Regions from separate parts of the Lysobacter gummosus genome, predicted to be linked through region 2. Evidence: predicted binding sites of a transcription regulator. Region 2 holds the regulator's gene; each other region holds the start of a gene.
What was found. Region 2 encodes HrcA, which represses chaperone genes, less so after heat shock. Its sites were predicted from a motif close to TTNGCACTCNNNNNNNNNGAGTGCNAA; they were not measured.

Region 1 (6,144 bases), 1.6 Mb from region 2:
CGGCGGCGTCAACGGCTTCGGTCTGGCCGCCGATTTCCGCAGCGACCTGGAACGCTTGCGGCGCAACGAGGTCACCACGATCCATCTGACCGACGAGATGATCGTGCCCAAGGTCGTGCTGATGCTGGATCCCGACACCGACCTGGACGTCGCGCCCGAGTTGGTCGAAGCGGTCGACCGCGCGCTGGCGACGCCCAGCCGGGCCGGACAATACGAAGCGCTGCACGAACGCGTGTTCGCCGTCTTCGGCTATTTCTTCCCGTGCGAGGCCTTGCTCGGCGGCACCCGCTTGCGCACGCTCAGCGCGACCAGCGAAGACCTGCGCGAACAGGAGCAGTTGCTGTCTGGCTTCGGTTTCGGCGCCGCCGCGAAGGACGTGCCGACCAGCTTCGGCCCGGCCAGCGCCGACATCGGTTACGCGCGCGCCGACAGCCGGCTGTCCACGCACCGCCACATCCGCCAATTGCGCGAGCAGAGTATCCGCACCATCGGCGGGCATCCGGCGCTGGGCCTGGCGGACGAGCAGGCCCTGCAATGGATGGCCGGGCTGGACGCGGTGGAGCTGTGGGCCACCATCGGCCATCGCCGGCTGGTGCCGATCCTGCGCTTCCTGCCGCCCCGGCAACGCGACCGCTGCGTCAGCGTGATCGAACAGTTCGCCCGTTCCAGCGCCAGCGCGCAGCACACCGTGCTGGACATGGCCGCTTATGTGATGCCGCTCAATCGCGATTTGCTCGGGGCGATTCTCTAGTCTGCATTCGCGCAAGCCGCGGTCCGAGTCGACATAAAAAAACCCCGCCTTTCGGCGGGGTTTTCGTGTTGCTTCAAGGCGATGGGTTGATCAGAAATCCATACCGCCCATGCCGCCCATGCCACCGCCGCCCGGCATCGCCGGCTCGTCCTTCTTCGGCAGCTCGGCGACCATCGCTTCGGTCGTGATCATCAGACCGGCGATCGAAGCCGCGTTCTGCAGCGCGGTGCGGGTGACCTTGGTCGGGTCCAGGATGCCGAACTCGAGCATGTCGCCGTATTCGCCGTTGGCGGCGTTGTAACCGAACGCGCCGGTGCCTTCCTGGACCTTGTTCAGGATGACCGACGGCTCTTCGCCGGCGTTGGTGACGATTTCGCGCAGCGGGGCTTCCATCGCGCGCAGGGCGATCTGGATGCCGTGGTTCTGGTCTTCGTTGGCGCCCTTCAGGCCGGCGATGGCCGCCTTGGCGCGCAGCAGCGCGACGCCGCCGCCCGGGACGATGCCTTCTTCCACGGCAGCGCGGGTGGCGTGCAGCGCGTCTTCAACGCGAGCCTTCTTTTCCTTCATTTCGATTTCGGTCGAAGCGCCGACCTTGATCACCGCAACGCCGCCGGCCAGCTTGGCCACGCGCTCTTGCAGCTTCTCGCGATCGTAGTCCGACGAGGTCTCTTCGATCTGCGCCTTGATCTGCTTGATGCGGGCCTGGATCGAATCGCCGTCGCCGGCGCCGTCGATAATGGTGGTGTTCTCCTTGGAGACCTGCACCTTCTTCGCGCGACCCAGATCCTTGATCGTGGCCTTTTCGAGCTGCAGGCCGACTTCTTCCGAGATCACGGTGCCGCCGGTGAGGACGGCCATGTCTTCCAGCATCGCCTTGCGACGGTCGCCGAAGCCCGGCGCCTTGACGGCGCAGACCTTGACGATGCCGCGGATGGTGTTGACCACCAGGGTCGCCAGCGCTTCGCCTTCGACTTCTTCCGCGACGATCAGCAGCGGCTTGCCGGCCTTGGCCACGCCTTCCAGCACGGGCAGCAGGTCGCGCACGTTGGAGATCTTCTTGTCGTACAGCAGCACGTAGGGGTCGTCCAGTTCGGCCGACATCGACTGCTGGTTGTTGATGAAGTACGGCGACAGGTAGCCGCGGTCGAACTGCATGCCCTCGACGACGTCGAGCTCGTTCTCCAGGCCCGAACCGTCTTCAACGGTGATCACGCCTTCCTTGCCGACCTTGTCCATCGCCTGGGCGATCAGGTCGCCGATGTCGGCGTCGGAGTTGGCCGAGATCGCGCCGACCTGGGCGATTTCCTTGCTGGTGGACGACGGCTTGGACAGCTTCTTCAGCTCGGCCACCGCTTCGACCACGGCCTTGTCGATGCCGCGCTTGAGGTCCATCGGGTTCATGCCGGCCGCAACGGCCTTCATGCCTTCGCGGATCAGCGCCTGGGCCAGCACGGTCGCGGTGGTGGTGCCGTCGCCGGCGTTGTCGGAGGTCTTGGAAGCGACTTCCTTGACCATCTGCGCGCCCATGTTCTCGAACTTGTCCGCCAGTTCGATCTCCTTGGCGACGGACACGCCGTCCTTGGTGATCGTCGGCGCGCCGAAGCTCTTCTCGAGCACGACGTTGCGGCCCTTCGGGCCGAGGGTGGCCTTGACGGCATTGGCGAGAATATTTACGCCGCGCACCATCTTGGCGCGTGCGTCCTCACCGAAACGAATTTCTTTAGCAGCCATGGTGAAACTCCGGGAATTGGGAATGGGGAATCGGGAATGGAAAGAGCAGAAGCGGTGGAATCGGCATGGGCGGGAACGTCAGCGCAAGCGCTTTGACGATTCCCGATTCCCCATTCCCGATTCCCGGCTCGCTCAGCCGACGATCGCGAGAACGTCGTCTTCCTTGAGGATCTTGTATTCGACGCCGTCCTGCTTGTAGGAGCTGCCCGAGTACTGGCCGTAGATGACCTTGTCGCCGACCTTGAGCTTCGGCGCGCGCACGCTGCCGTTGTCCAGGGCCTTGCCTTCGCCAACGGCGACGATCTCGCCCTTGGTGGACTTTTCCTTGGCGGCGTCGGGGATGATGATGCCGCCGGCGGAGACTTCGTCGGCTTCGATCGGCTTGACCACAACGCGGTCATAAAGCGGCTTGAGATTCATGGCGACCTCTGTAAGTGACTGAATGGGTGGAGAAAGAACGGGAATTTTAGCAGTCGCCCCCGTCGAGTGCCAACGGCGGGGGCAAAAGCGCCCGGCAAGCCGGGACTGCACGCTTAATGAGGGGCGCCGGCGGGCTTTCAAGGGGGCGGACGAATAAATCCTTCGCGCCGCCCGCCCGGGACCCGGCCGGTTCCGCCCCCAGGATCGGAGCCGGACGCCGACAGGCTCCCATCGCCAGGCGAAACCGGGATGACAGGGCGGCCGCCGCCGCGGACCGGGTTCAGGCCTGATGTCGCGCCGGACCGGGCCGCCTCAGTCGTGCAGGGACTTGAGGTACTGCGTCGGCGTCGCGCCCAGGTGGCGCCGGAACATGGCGATGAAGGCGCTGACGCTGTCGTAGCCCAGGTCCAGCGCCACCGCGGCACCGCTTCGCCGGCGGCCAGCCGCTCCAGCGCGCGCATCAGCCGCGCGCGTTGCCGCCATTGCAGCAGGCTGTCGGCATCGCCGGCGCGGGCAAGCTATAAATGCTTGTGCATCCGCACACAGGCCAGGCTCACGCCGCTGGGATGCGCATACGCGTCTTCGCCGATCGTCCGGAACCCCATCGCCTGATAAAACGCGACGGCGTTGAGCGAAGACGCCACCGTCAACGCCGGCAGGCCGTGGGTGCGGGCGATCGCATCGATCTCGGCCATCAGCCGCGCGCCCAGGCCGCGTCCGCCGTGCGCGGGATCGACGAACATCGCCTCGACTTCGGCGCCGTCCAGATCGACGATGCCGTAGCCGAGCAACTCGCCGTCTTCCTCGATCAGCACCGCGCCGCCGGCGGCGATCATGCGCGCGTAGGAATCCGGCAACGGCGAGGCCGACCATGCCGCGACGGTGGCGGCGTCGTAATGGCTGATGCAGGTCGCGCGCACCGCCTGCGTGCGCAGCGCCCACAGGCGCGCGGCTTCGTCGCTGCGCGCCGGACGCGGCGGCGGCAGGGCGTGCGCGTGGGATGGAGGCGAAGACATGCAAGCGTTCCGTAAAGGTCCGGCCTCACGATAATCCACGCCCGCGCAGACCGCGATGCCGCCGGCCGCGCGCGTACTAAACTGCCGGTCCCCGCCTTCGCCAGGATCCGACCATGTCGTCCGTGACCTCCCCCGCCGAAATCGCCGCCTCGCTCACCGAACTGTGGTCGCCGCGGGTGGTGGCCGAGGTGGACGAGGCCTATATCAAGGTCGCGCGCGTGCACGGCACCCTGGCCTGGCACAGCCACGCCGACGAGGACGAGTTGTTCTACGTGCTCAAGGGCCGGCTGGTGATCGAGATGGAAGAGCGCAGCGTCGAGCTGGGCGCGGGCGAGATGTTCGTCGTGCCCAAGGGCGTGCGCCACAACCCGATCGCCGACGAGGAATGCCACCTGCTGCTGATCGAGCGCAAGACCACGCAGCACACCGGCGATGTGGTGACCGACAAGACCCGTTCGCTGCAGGAGCAGTTGCGGCCGCTGGGCTGATCGCGGCACACCGGCCGCGGCCGCGGTCCGGCGCCACAAAAAGAAAGAGCGCGTCCCGTGGAACGCGCTCTTTGGTGCGGAGATGGCCGTCCTGCGCATGGCGCGATCCTGCGCCCGTCCCCCGAACCGACCTCGTGTCTAGCCGAAGTCCGTATCGGCGAGGTGCCATATTCCGAAGTCCTCATCACGGTTGCTACACCACCGGATCGTGTTTTTGGCTACTTTTGCTAGCTCTTACACTTGTTCGAATGTCTAAGCTGCCGTATTCATTGGTTACGCCGGTACACAACGCTAGCGAAAACGCACTAGGTCCTGTGTCTATCGCTCACCAGGTGAATATCGGTAGCAATAGCGGAAAAACTCCTTAAAAACTGCCCAAAACTGTCACATGACGCCGCAGCAGCGCATACGCCTCGCCCGTCGCCACGCCGGTCTGTCGCAAGCTGCGCTGGGCGCGGCGGTCGGCGTCCAGCGCAGCGCGGTCGGGCACTGGGAATCGGCCCAGGGCAAGTTCCCCAGCGTGTCCCATCTGCGCGAAGTGGCGATGGTGACGGGCGTCCAGTTCGAGTGGCTGGCCACCGGCCGCGGCAAGATGAGTCTGTCGCAGGACACGGCGATGGATTCGGTCGCCGCCGCCGATGCGCTGTTGATCGACGACCCCCTGGAACTGCGGCTGATCGCCGCGTTCCGCGAGGCGCCGACCCGGTCGAGGGCGCCGTTGGTGGAGGTCGCCGAGCAATTGGCGGAATTGCGGACGGGGCGGCCGCGCAGCAGCGGCGGCAAGGCGCGCGGTGCGGCTTGAGCTCGCGGGGCATTGCGGATTTTCGCGGGAAGAAGCTTGAAAGAAGGGCTTTTGTGGGCGGGCGCTTTAGCCCCGATGCTCTTCGCCCCGTTGCCGCGATCTGAAAAAAAGCATCGGGGCTAAAGCGCCCGCCCACGAAAGCGGCCTCTCACACGCCTCCCGCGCAGCAACTTCCCGCGCAGCTGTCGCCGCCCTGTCGCGTTTCCATCGCCCAGTTGGCGCGAAGCTGTCGCCCCGCTATCGCCGTCCATGTGGCCAAGCGCGACACCCGTCGCTGTTTCGCGATGCCGTCGCCACTCCCCGGGCCGACGCTGTCACAAAGCCCGACTAGACTCGACCGACGCGCCCTGGGGAGGGCGCCCGAATCGCGCCGGCGGTTCGCCGCACGGCGACCGCGCGCGATGCCACTCAAAAGGAGCCGTATCGATGCCCAAGTCCGTTGCTGGCTGTTCCAATCTCATGTCCGCGCGCCGCGCCGGCGTTCTCACGCTCGCCATCGCCGCGCTGTTGCCGACGATGGCTCCGGCCGCCGTGTTCATCAACGAATTCCATTACGACGACGCCACCTCCAGCGGCGATGTCGGCGAGCGCATCGAGGTCGTCGCCACGGCCGGCGAAACGCTCAGCAATTACCGCATCTATCTGTACAACGGCAGCACGCCGTCGTCGGCGACCACCTACGACAACGATCTGGTCCCGGCCGGCAGCGTGGTGACCTGCGGCGGCAGCGTGCGCATCGCCACGCTGAGCTATCCCACCAACGGCATCCAGAACGGCTCCAACGACGGCTTCGCCCTGGTCGATGGCAGCGGCACCGTGGTGCAGTTCCTGAGCTACGAAGGCGGAATCACCGCCAGCAACGGCCCGGCCTCGGGCAAGACCAGCACCAATCTGCCGGTATCGGAATCCGGTTCGGCCGCGGCCGGCACCTCGCTG
Region 2 (6,144 bases):
AGCCGGTCATTACCCAGGGACGGCGCAGGCCGCCGGACCGAATCAGCTCAAGGGACACCCCCATGGAATCGCAGGACCTGCGCAACGCCGGACTCAAGGTCACCCATCCGCGCATGCGGATCCTGGAACTGCTCGAGCAGTCCAAGCCGCGTCACATGACTGCGGAAGACATCTACCGCATGTTGCTGGAGAAGGGCGAGGACATCGGCCTGGCCACGGTCTACCGCGTGCTGACCCAGTTCGAGTCCGCCGGCCTGGTGCTCAAGCACAACTTCGAGGCCGGCCAGTCGGTGTACGAACTCGATCGAGGTCACCACCACGATCACATGGTCGATATCGACAGCGGCAAGATCATCGAGTTCGAAAGCGTCGAGATCGAGGAACTGCAGCGCAAGATCGCGGCCTCGCACGGGTACGTGATCGAGGAGCATTCGCTGGTGTTGTACGTGCGCAAGAAGCGCTGACCGGCGGAATTCGGGATTCGCGCAGGCGAGGCCGATTCGGTCGTGTTGGAATGCAGGAAGGCCCGCCATTGGCGGGCCTTCGGCTTTCTTGCGGGCTGGGGGGCCTTTCGGGATCCATTTCCTTCCAGGCCGTCATTCCCGCGAAGGCTGGCTCCGCTTTACTTCGGCGGAGCCGAACATCCAGAGGCTTCAGCGCCATCTCTCAAGAACGTCATTCCCGCGAACGCGGGCTCCGCTTTACTTCGACGGAGCCGAACATCCAGAGGCTTCAGCGCCATCTCTCCAGGCCGTCATTCCCACGAAGACGGGCTCCGCTTTATTTCGGCGGAGCCGAACATCCAGAGGCTTCAGCGCCATCTCTCAAGAACGTCATTCCCGCGAACGCGGGAATCCAGTGCCTTTCGTGCGAGAACGCTTGAAGTCGCTGGATTCCCGCGTTCGCGGGAATGACGGTAGGTGGATGCACTGTTTCGGGTATCAGGCGTTAGGCATCAGACTCAGACTCAGACTCAGACATCAGGCTCAGGCATCGGACTCCGAACTCCGAATTTCAGGCTGAGACCGCCCGGGAATCATGTCAGGAACCCGAACGCACGAGCCCCAACCCTCAAACCACATCCGCCAGCAGCCGCTTGGCCGCCGCGCGCACTTCCTTCGTAAGTTCGATACCGCCGAGCATCCGCGCCAGTTCCTCTTCGCGCTGCTTGGACACCAGCAGCTGCACCGCGCTCTGGGTCACGCCCTCGCTGGCGGCCTTGCTGACGCGGTAATGGGCGTGGCCCTGGGCCGCGACCTGGGCGAGGTGGGTCACGCACAGCACCTGGCGGCTGCCGCCGAGGGCGCGCAGCTTCTGGCCGACGATCTCCGCGACCGCGCCGCCGATACCGGAATCGACTTCGTCGAACACCATCGTCGGCACCGCGTCCAGGCCGAACGCGGCGACCTCGATCGCCAGCGAGATGCGCGACAGTTCGCCGCCGGAGGCGACCTTGCGCAGCGGCCGAGCCGGCTGGCCGGGGTTGGCCGCGACCATGAATTCGATGCGCTCGCCGCCCTGCGGGTCGGGGCGGTCGTCTTCGACGGTTTCGATGGCGACGTCGAAGCGGCCGCCGCCCATGCCCAGTTCGCCGATCAGCTCGGTGGTCTTGGCCGACAGCGACTTGGCCGCGTCGCGGCGCGACTGGCTCAGGGCGTCGGCGGACTTGCGCCAGGTCTTGCGCGCGGTGTCGATCTCGACGTCGAGTTTTTCCAGGCGCACGCCGGCGCCGCGCAGTTGTTCGAGTTCTTCCGCGATGCCGTCGCGGGTCGCGGCCAGTTGCTCCGGCGCGACGCGGTGCTTGCGCGCCAGTTCGTGCAGGCGGCCGATCTTGCTTTCGATCTGTTCGAACGCGGCCGGGTCCAGGTCGAGGTCGTCGCGGACCCGGTCGAGCAGGGACAGCGCTTCGTCGATCTGGATCGCCGCGTTGTCGAGCAGGGCGTCGACATCGCGCAGGCGCGATTCGTGCTCGGCCACGCGCTGCAGTTCGCCGCGCACCTGTTGCAGGGTGCGGGTCAGCGACGGGCCTTCGTCGCCGCCGATGCGCGCGAACGCGGTCTCGCAGGCGGCGATCAGGCCGGCGGCGTGGGCGTGGCGGCGATGGTCGGCGGTGAGCTTGCTCAGCGCCTCGGGGTCGAGCGTTTCGCGTTCGAGTTCGGCGTGCTGGTGTTCCAGCCAGCCGATGCGGTCGGAGACGTCGCCCTGGGCGAACAGGGTCTCGCGTTCGCGCAACAGCGCGCTCCACTCGCGCGCGGCGCGGGCGACCGGCTCGCGCACGCCGTCGTTGCGGGCGTAGGCGTCGAGCAGATCGAGCTGGCTGGACTTGGCCATCAGCGCCTGGTGTTCGTGCTGGCCGTGGATTTCGACGAGGCGCGTGGCCAGATCGCCGAGCTGCCCCAAGGTCACCGGCCGCCCGTTGACCCAGGCGCGCGAGCCGCCGTCGGCGCGGATGACCCGGCGGATCTGGCAGACCGGCGCGTCGCCGTCGCCGGTTTCGTCGAGTTCGTTTTCGCGCAGCCAGGCGGCGGCGAGCGGGGCGTCGTCGAGGGTGAAGTCGGCGACCAGTTCGGCGCGGTCGGCGCCGTGGCGGACCACGCCGCTGTCGGCGCGCAGGCCGCTGAGCAGCCCCAGGGCGTCGACCAGCAGGGACTTACCGGCGCCGGTTTCGCCGGAGATCACGGTAAGGCCAGGACCGAAGCTGAGCTCGGCGGCGCTGACGACGGCGAATTGCTTGAGCGAGAGATGGGCGAGCATGCGGCGGCGATTGTGCCTGGGCAGGGTGGTGGCTGGGAATGGGAACGGCGGCGGGGGCGAGCGTAGGGGGCGGGTGGATCAAAAGCTGAGATCGGGTCGCGGTGCCGGCGCAGTGTGGGGCTTAATTCTTACCCGGACCGGCTCGAATCTTGATGTCGAGTGAAACTTGCAGGCCTGCGCGGAGCCCTCGAAGCCTCATTCTCGATCCGGGGTCACATTCCTCACTCCTGTGTTCTCGCTTCTCGCTCCTCGTTCCTCCCCCCAACCCTTGCGCCCCCACCTCCACGCGCCTATATCCATCCCCATGAGCCGCCGACCTCCCAATCCCAGCCTCGACCCGCGCGCGCGGCAATTGCTGCGCACGCTGATCGGCCGCTATATCCACAGCGGCGAGCCGGTCGGGTCGCAGACGCTGGCCCGGCACGCCGGGCTCGACGTCAGCGCGGCGACGATCCGCAACATCCTGTCCGACCTGGAAGATGCCGGCCTGCTCAGCGCGCCGCATTCCTCCGCCGGCCGCATCCCGACTTCGCAGGGCTACCGGCTGTTCGTCGATTCGCTGCTGCAGGTGCGGCCGCTGCCGGACGGCGAGGTCGCGCGGCTGCGCAGCGAGCTGCCTTCGGGTACCGGTACCCAGGCCTTGCTCGGCAGCGCCTCGGAGCTGTTGTCGGCGATGACCCACTTCGTCGGCGTGGTCAGCGTGCCCAAGCGCGAGCAGTTCGCGTTCCGGCGCATCGATTTCGTGCCGCTCGACGCGCAACGGGTGCTGGCGATCCTGGTCTTCGCCGATCAGGACGTGCAGAACCGCATCATCCAGACCCGCCGGCCCTACGAAGCCGGCGAGCTGGAACGGGTCGGCAATTACCTCAACGCCCATTTCGCCGGCCGCCCGGTGGCCGAGATCCGCGCCACCTTGCTGCTGGAACTGCGCAACGCCCAGTCCGAGATGCAGACGCTGCTGGCGCAGTCGGTGGAACTGGCCGAGCAGGTGCTGACCCCGGACGGCGACGACATGGTCCTGGCCGGGCAGACCCGGCTGATGGGCGTGCAGGAGCTGGCCGACCTGGACCGGCTGCGCGAGCTGTTCGAGGCGTTCGCGCGCAAACGCGAAATCCTGCAGTTGCTCGAACGCACCGTGCAGGCGCCGGGCGTGCGCATCTTCATCGGGGAGGAAACCGGGCTGGCGCCGCTGGAAGGCGTGTCGCTGGTGACCGCGCCGTACACCGCCGGCGGGCGGGTGCTGGGCGTGCTCGGGGTGATCGGGCCGACCCGCATGGCCTACGACCGGGTGATCCCGGTGGTGCAGGCCGCGGCCGATGCGCTGGGCAATGCGTTTCAGACGACCGAGGCCGAGTAAGCCGCCGTCTTCAGCGTTCGCGGCCGGACCCCGCATGCGCCCGGATTGTCCCGAAACCGCTCCCGCACGCCGCAGCTGAGCGCCGATCCCGTACGATCGCCGCAGATCCCGGCACTTGAATGCCCCCGTGCCGGCCCCATAGCTGGCCCTGTCGCGGAAAACCGCCAGGAACCAGCATGAACCAAAACGATCCCAACCCCGACTTGAACCTCGACGCCCAGGACCCGGCGCCGGTCGCCGAGCTGTCCGAGGTCGAGACCCTGCGCGCCGAGCTGAACAAACTGCGCGAGGATTCGCTGCGCGAACGCGCCGAGCTCGACAACCAGCGCAAGCGCGTGGCGCGCGATATCGAGATGGCGCGCAAATTCGCCAATGAGCGCCTGCTCGGCGCCCTGCTGCCGGTGATCGACAGCCTGGAAGCCGGCCTGGCCATCGCCGGCAACGAGGCCGGCGCGTTGCGCGAAGGCATGGAGCTGACCCTGCGCCAGCTGCTCAAGGTGGCCGACGACAACGGCCTGGTCGCGGTCGACCCCGCCGGCCAGCCCTTCAATCCGGAGCACCACCAGGCCATGAGCATGGTGCCGGCGCCGGGCGTGGCTCCGAATCACGTGGTCCAGGTCTACCAGAAGGGCTGGCTGCTCAACGACCGCCTGCTGCGCCCGGCCCTGGTCGTGGTCGCCCAGGACGGCTGAATCGCAAGACGCATCCGCGCCGCGGCGGGGGCCGTGAGGGCATGGATCGCGAGCTTCACCCAAGGCAACAACAATTGAGGGGAACGGGCACGGGCGCTTGAACTGCCCGGCACCGGGCCCCAAATAGCCAACATCGGCGGCCTGCAGCACCACGCGCCGCCCCCAACATTCAAGCATTGAGAGAGGGAGCTACATCTATGGGCAAGATCATCGGCATCGACCTGGGCACCACCAATTCCTGCGTTGCGATCATGGAAGGCGGCAAGGCCAAGGTCATCGAAAACTCCGAGGGCGACCGCACCACGCCGTCCATCGTCGCCTTCACCAAGGACGGCGAAGTCCTGGTCGGCGCTTCGGCCAAGCGCCAGGCGGTCACCAATCCCAAGAACACTTTCTACGCGGTCAAGCGCCTGATCGGCCGCAAGATGACCGACGCCGAAGTGCAGAAGGATCTCGGCCTGGTGCCGTACGCGATCGTTCCGCACGACAACGGCGACGCCTGGGTCTCGACCCTGGACGGCAAGAAGATGGCGCCGCAGCAGATCTCCGCCGAGGTGCTCGGCAAGATGAAGAAGACCGCCGAAGCCTACCTGGGCGAGCCGGTCACCGAGGCGGTGATCACCGTGCCGGCCTACTTCAACGACAGCCAGCGCCAGGCGACCAAGGACGCCGGCAAGATCGCCGGCCTCGACGTCAAGCGCATCATCAACGAACCCACCGCGGCCGCGCTGGCCTACGGCATGGACAAGAAGGGCGGCGACCGCAAGGTCGCGGTCTACGATCTGGGCGGCGGCACCTTCGACGTGTCGATCATCGAGATCGCCTCGGTCGACGGCGAAATGCAGGTCGAGGTGCTGTCCACCAACGGCGACACCTTCCTGGGCGGCGAAGACTTCGACAAGCGCGTCATCGACTACTTGGTCGAAGAGTTCCAGAAGGACCAGGGCATCGACCTGCGCAAGGACCCGCTGGCCCTGCAGCGCCTGAAGGACGCGGCCGAGCGCGCCAAGATCGAGCTGTCCTCCTCGCAGCAGACCGAAGTCAATCTGCCCTACGTCACCGCCGACGCCTCCGGCCCGAAGCACCTCAACATCAAGCTGACCCGCGCCAAGCTGGAGTCGCTGGTCGAGGATCTGGTCAAGAAGACGATCGAGCCGTGCCGCATCGCGCTCAACGACGCCGGCCTGCGCGCCAGCGACGTGGCCGAGGTGATCCTGGTCGGCGGTCAGACCCGCATGCCCAAGGTCAGCCAGGCCGTGGCCGAATTCTTCGGCAAGGAACCGCGCAAGGACGTCAACCCGGATGAAGCCGTCGCCGTCGGCGCTGCGATCCAGGGCGGCG
Region 3 (6,144 bases), 3.0 Mb from region 2:
GGCATCTGGCCAACGGCATGGCCAAGCCGGCGACGCCGCAGGACGATCCGGGCGTGCAGTCGGTCACCCGCATCTGGCAGTACTACAAGCGCCACGGCTACGGCACCGTGGTCATGGGCGCCAGCTTCCGCAACACCGGGCAGGTGCTGGCGCTGGCCGGTTGCGACCGTTTGACGATCTCGCCGGAACTGCTCGGCGAACTCGAAGCCAATTCCGGCGACGTGCCGCGCGCGCTCAACGACGACGGCCAGCGCGGCAAGCCCGAGGCGCCGCTGAGCGAAGCCGCGTTCCGCTGGCAGCACAACGAAGACGCGATGGCCACCGACAAGCTCGCCGACGGCATCCGCCGCTTCGCCGCCGATCAACGCAAGCTGGAAGATCAGCTTGCGCAACGCATGCGCGGCTGAGGACACGGCGATGAACGATCCGCGCAAGCACGTCGTCATCGTAGGCGGCGGGTTCGGCGGTTTGTGGGCGACGCGCGCGCTGGCCTCGGCCGATGTGCGCATCACCCTGATCGACCGCCGCAACCACCATCTGTTCCAACCCCTGCTGTATCAGGTCGCCACCGCCGGATTGTCGGCGCCGGACATCGCAGCGCCGCTGCGCCACATCCTGCGCAATCAAGCCAACGTGGAAGTGCGGCTGGGCGAGGTGACCGGCATCGACGCCGGCGCGCGCAACGTCTCGCTCGCCGATGGCGAGGTGGTGGCCTACGACTATCTGCTGCTGGCCAGCGGCGCCACCCACGCCTACTTCGGCCATGACGAATGGGCCGACGACGCGCCGGGCCTGAAAACCCTCGACGACGCGCTGCACATCCGCCGCCGCGTGTTGCTGGCGTTCGAACGCGCGGAAGCGGCCGAGAGCGAAGAAGAACGTTCGGCGTGGCTGCATTTCGCCGTGGTCGGCGGCGGCCCGACCGGGGTCGAACTGGCCGGCACGCTGGCGGAGATTTCGCGCAAGACCTTGCGCCGCGAGTTCCGCCGCATCGATCCGGCGCAGGCGCGCGTGCGCCTGATCGAAGCCGGCCCGCGCGTGCTGTCGAGTTTTCCCGAGTCGCTGTCGGAGAAAGCGCGCGCGCAGCTGCAGCGGCTGGGCGTGGAAGTCTCCACCGGCACGCCGGTGGCTTCGATTAATGGCGAGGGCTACATGCTCGGGGCCGAATTCGTGCCGGCGCGCACGGTGCTGTGGGCCGCCGGCGTGGCCGCGTCCAGGCTCGGCGCCCTGCTCGACGCGCCGCGCGATCGCGCCGGCCGCGTGCAGGTCGCGCCCGACCTCAGCGTGCCCGGGCATCCGGAGATTTTCGTCGCCGGCGATCTGGCCGCCATCCAACAGGCCAACGGCCAACCGGTGCCCGGCGTCGCGCCCGGCGCCAAGCAGATGGGCAGCTACGTCGCGCGCGCGATCCGCGCACGCCTGGCCGGGCGCACGCTGGAGCCGTTCCGCTACATCGATTACGGCAATCTGGCGACGATCGGCCGGCGCGCGGCGGTGGTGGATCTGCGCGGGCTGAAGTTCTCCGGCTTCCTGGCCTGGGCGTTCTGGCTGGCCGCGCACGTGTTCTTCCTGATCGGCTTCCGCAACCGCCTGATCGTGATGCTCAACTGGTCGTGGGCGTATTTCACGTACCAACGCCACGCGCGGATCATTTTCGGCGGCCGCGCCGAAGCCGACGACGCGGCCTCGCACTGAGCGGCCGGATCGATCGGGAAACGCCACGGTCGCACTGAAAACAGCCGGGGCGCCATGCGGCGCCCCGGCTTCGCATCGATGCGACGAAGATCGCTTAAGCGCGCGCGATCGCGCACAGGAAGCAGCCGGTGCGCGCGTTGTGCGCATGCACCGTCGCCACGGCCGGATCGGCCATCACCTCGGCCAGCGCGGCATCGGCGTCGGCGCCGTCCAGCGTGCGCGCCGCGAGCATCCAGCCGTCGCCGTCGTAAGCGCGCAGCGACAGATAGCGGGTGCGCAGCATCGGCGGCAGTTCGTCTTCGAAATGCATCGCGCGCGCCGCGGCTTCGCGCACGTAGATCGGGCCGCTGGCGCGATACGGGCCGTCGGTGTGATGTTCGTAAGTCAGCAGCAGCAGGGTTTCGCCGGGCGCGGCGTTGGCCAGCGAAACCCGGCACGGATAACCGGTCGGGCTGTCGGCGACGACCCGGCGCATGCCGTGCGCGTGCAGGCTGGCGTCGTCGAGCGCGAACAGCGGGGCGAAGGGTTCCGGCGCGAGGCCGTCGATGCGATAGGTGTTCATGGCGACTCCGAATGGAAATTCGCCTGCACGATAGGGCCGCGGGAGTCGCGACGATATCCGCGTCTTGCGGTCGATTGGGGGCATGTATTCGCTGCCGTGAAGACGGGCTGGGCATAGAGCGCTGGTTCGGCGCGATGGCCGCGGATTCGCGCGGTGCGATCGGATCGGGCGGATGAATTCGCGCGCGGAAAAACAAACGGCCCGGTTTCCCGGGCCGTTGAGTCGCAGCGCGTTGTACGCAGCTTCGTTAGGCCGCGAACAGCCCACGCATCTTCTTCAACGCGTTGGCCTCGATCTGGCGGATGCGCTCGGCGCTGACGCCGTACTCATCGGCCAATTCCTGCAGCGTGATCTTGCTGTCGGCATCGAGCCAGCGGCGCTTGATGATGTCGCGCGAACGCGCATCCAGGCCGGCCAGACCTTCGCGCAGCAGGCCGAGCTGGTTGTCTTCTTCGTCCTCGCGCTCGTAGCTCTGCGAGGGGTCTTCCTCGGCGGCGCGCAGGTACGCGGCCGGCGACGGCGGGGCGTGGTCGTCGTCCTCGTCGGCCGGGGCATCGAAACCGATGTCGCGGCCGGACAGGCGCGATTCCATTTCCAGCACTTCGCGCTCGGAAACGTTGAGGTCCTTCGCGACCTGGCTGACTTCCTCGGCGTTCATCCAACCCAGGCGCTTCTTGCTCTTGCGCAGGTTGAAGAACAGCTTGCGCTGCGCCTTGGTCGTGGCGACCTTGACGATGCGCCAGTTCTTGAGGATGAACTCATGCATCTCGGCGCGGATCCAGTGGACCGCGAAGGAGACCAGACGCACGCCCTGTTCCGGGTCGAAGCGCTTGACCGCCTTCATCAGGCCGATGTTGCCTTCCTGGATGAGGTCGCCGATCTGCAGGCCGTAGCCGTTGTAGCCGCGGGCCACGTGGACCACGAAGCGCAGATGCGAGTGAACGAGTTCACGGGCCGCGTCGAGGTCTTCCCCGTCGCGGAAACGGCGCGCCAGCGCCTGCTCGTCTTCGGCCGTAAGCACCGGGATCTGGTGCACGGCGCCGATGTACGCGTCCAGCGAACCGAGCGCGCTGGGCACAGGCAGGTTGTTGGCGACTAGAGCAGTGGATTGGGCAATAGGGGTCATGGCAGCGATCTTAGCAGTCGGCCTATAGGAGTGCTAAAGCGAGGGGAAGTTCACTGTGTTGCGGCATTAGAACGTCGGAACTGCGAACTCGTGACGGCGGGTAGCGTCGTCGCGCGTCGGCGCCGCGGGAATCGGATGCTTCAACGATGTGCATCCTGCTCCGACTGGATGAATTTAAAATTATTCCGCGAAAACAATGAGTTAATGTTGCGATGACGGAGCAGCCGGATCACGGCCCGCCTCCGTCCGAGTGGCATTGGACGCGGATTCGTGCCGCATCCGGCCGCCGGTTTCATCGCAAGCCCATCTGAGACCACTCTTCGCGGGCCGAAGTTCCAGCCGACACCGGGGCTCCGTTCAGGTGGCGCGGCCGCCCGGGACAAACGTGCCGCTCGTCGAAGCCGCGGGCGATCGCCGGAGCAAGCCGTGGCAGGCGGGTCCGAACGCATGCACGGCAACGCATCTGCGCACCTTCCGCATGCCTGGACACGACTTGCGAATCGGTCAGCCCGATCCGTGCAAATCGCTGGCCCGCAGTCGCCAAAACCGCCTAGGCCGTGCGAGCGTTCTCGCAGAATCAGTAAGATAGAGAAGCTCATCACAAATTTTTAATGTTTCCCGCCACGCCGACCGGTTGCGACTCGGGCTCGGACTGCGCGTAGTGGACGGGCCGGCCGCCTCGGGCCGGCGTACGACGGGGAACGACATGACCACCACTTCCAACGGGAGGGCGCTGCGGCGCCGTCCCTTGCTCATCGCTATCGCCTTCGCCATGGCGGCGCCGGGCTTCGCGGTCGCAGGGCCCCAGGACGCGCAGACGTCCACGGCTCCCGCCGCCGCGCCGGCCGAACGTGCCGCCACCGAACTGGAAGGCATCCAGGTCACCGCCTCGCGCATTCCGCGCACCGGCTTCGATTCGCTGGAACCGGCCACGGTGATCAACGGCGACGCCGTGCGCGAGCGCGGCGTGACCAACATCGCCGACGCGCTCAACCAGACCGTCGGCTTCGGCGTCGGCCAGACGCCCGAAGGCGGCCAGGGCAGCTTCGCCGGCGGCGTCAACTTCGTGAACCGGTTCGGCCTGGGCAGCAACCGCACGCTGACCCTGATCAACGGCCGCCGCGTGGTGACCTCGCGCGCGCTGACCAACTTCGGCTTCTCCGCCGGCGCCCAGGTCGATCTCAACGCGATCCCGGTGCAGATGATCGACCGCGTCGAGAACGTCGCCATCGGCGGCGCGCCGACCTACGGCTCCGACGCCATCGCCGGCGTGGTCAACGTCATCCTCAAGGACCGCTTCCAGGGCGCCGAGGTCAATTTCAACTACGGCATCAGCGATCAAAGCGACAACCAGATCATGGGTTACAACTTCGTCGCCGGTTCGGATTTCGCCGACGGTCGCGGCAACGTGATCGTCAGCGGTTCCTACGACGAATCCGAAGGCCTGGTGCGTTCGGACCGCACCGATTTCGCCCGCGCCTACGCCTTCCCGGCCAATCCCAACGCCGCGCAGATGGCGACCAACCAGCCCGGCCGCACGCCCGGCAACGACGGCCGCGTCAATCCGGACATTCCCTTCGACACCGGCCCGGAAGACGGTATCCCCGGCACCGTGCTGATCCGCAACGCGCGCACCTTCACCACCACCTTCGGCGGTCTGCTGCTGCCGGCCAGCGGCGCGATCACCTCCCCCGGCGGCGCCTTGGTCGGCTTCGGCCCGAACAAGCGCACCTATCTGCAGTTCGCGCCGAACGGCGACATCGTGCCCTATGACCCGGGCATCAACTTCGGCACCAGCACCGCCTCGGGCGGTCAGGGGCTCAACACCGCCGACATCACCGCGCTGTTGACCAGCCTGCAGCGGCAGTCGGTCAACGTGATCGCGCACTACGATGTCGCCGACAATGTGCGCCTGTTCGTCGAGGGCATGCATTACCACTCCGAGGCCGATCCGCCGGTGGATATCGCCAGCACCGGCAACACCACCGCCGGCACCCGCCTCAACAGCGCGCTGCTGGTGAAGTCCGATCACCCGCTGCTCAACGCGCAGGCGCGGCAGCAGTTGGCGGCGTTGAAAATTCCGACTTTCCGCCTCGCCCGCACCTCGGCCGATCTCGGGCTGACACCGGACCATGTCGAAAGCGACATCGACCGCATCGTGATCGGCGCCCGCGGCGACTTCGATCTGTGGACGCGCCAGTTCGACTGGGAAGTGTCGGCCAACTACGGCCGCATGCAGGCCAGCACCTCGTCGGTGTCGCTGAACCAGCAGAACTTCATCAACGCGATCAACGTGCGCAACGTCGGCGGCAAGCTGGTGTGCGATCCCACCGCGCGCAATGCCGTCTATTTGGCCTCGGCCGGCGCCAATTCCGAGCCGATCGCCGATCCCAACTGCGTGCCGCTGGATCTGTTCGGCCAGGGCCGCCCGTCCAAGGAAGCGATCAACTACGTCACCGGCCGCGCCGTCACCGATTTCGAACAAAAGCAGAAGGTGTTCAGCGCCTTCATGCACGGCAACATCGCCGATCTGTGGAGCGGTCCGCTCAATGTCGCGCTGGGCTACGAGCACCGGGTCGAGGAAGGCGGCTTCACCCCGAACGATTTCACCCGCCGCGGGCTCGGCCGCTCGGTGGCGATTCCGCCGCTCAACGGCAAGTTCCACACCAACGAGTACTACGCCGAAGCGTTGCTGCCACTGGTGTCGGAGAACGCGGACATTCCCGGCCTGCATCGTCTGGATATCACCGGCAAGTTCCGC

Region 1: the regulator HrcA is predicted to act here: its motif matches at 2,949-2,975, upstream of LG3211_RS03740 (co-chaperone GroES).
Region 3: the regulator HrcA is predicted to act here: its motif matches at 3,394-3,420, upstream of rpoH (RNA polymerase sigma factor RpoH).

The regions. Positions count from the first base shown of each region.
Region 1 is NZ_CP011131.1:910,150-916,293, reverse strand. Features, by position in the region: gene LG3211_RS03750 (hypothetical protein) at 1-751, shown strand, start outside; gene groL (chaperonin GroEL) at 842-2,482, opposite strand; gene LG3211_RS03740 (co-chaperone GroES) at 2,615-2,902, opposite strand; gene LG3211_RS26970 (helix-turn-helix domain-containing protein) at 3,215-3,319, opposite strand; gene LG3211_RS03735 (GNAT family N-acetyltransferase) at 3,421-3,918, opposite strand; gene LG3211_RS03730 (cupin domain-containing protein) at 4,032-4,406, shown strand; gene LG3211_RS03725 (helix-turn-helix domain-containing protein) at 4,795-5,208, shown strand; gene LG3211_RS03720 (endonuclease) at 5,668-6,144, shown strand, end outside.
Region 2 is NZ_CP011131.1:2,501,046-2,507,189, forward strand. Features, by position in the region: gene fur (ferric iron uptake transcriptional regulator) at 63-464, shown strand; gene recN (DNA repair protein RecN) at 1,072-2,754, opposite strand; gene hrcA (heat-inducible transcriptional repressor HrcA) at 3,059-4,111, shown strand; gene grpE (nucleotide exchange factor GrpE) at 4,288-4,803, shown strand; gene dnaK (molecular chaperone DnaK) at 5,001-6,144, shown strand, end outside.
Region 3 is NZ_CP011131.1:5,584,409-5,590,552, forward strand. Features, by position in the region: gene tal (transaldolase) at 1-407, shown strand, start outside; gene LG3211_RS22695 (NAD(P)/FAD-dependent oxidoreductase) at 418-1,695, shown strand; gene LG3211_RS22700 (DUF1203 domain-containing protein) at 1,790-2,257, opposite strand; gene rpoH (RNA polymerase sigma factor RpoH) at 2,505-3,383, opposite strand; gene LG3211_RS22710 (TonB-dependent receptor domain-containing protein) at 4,090-6,144, shown strand, end outside.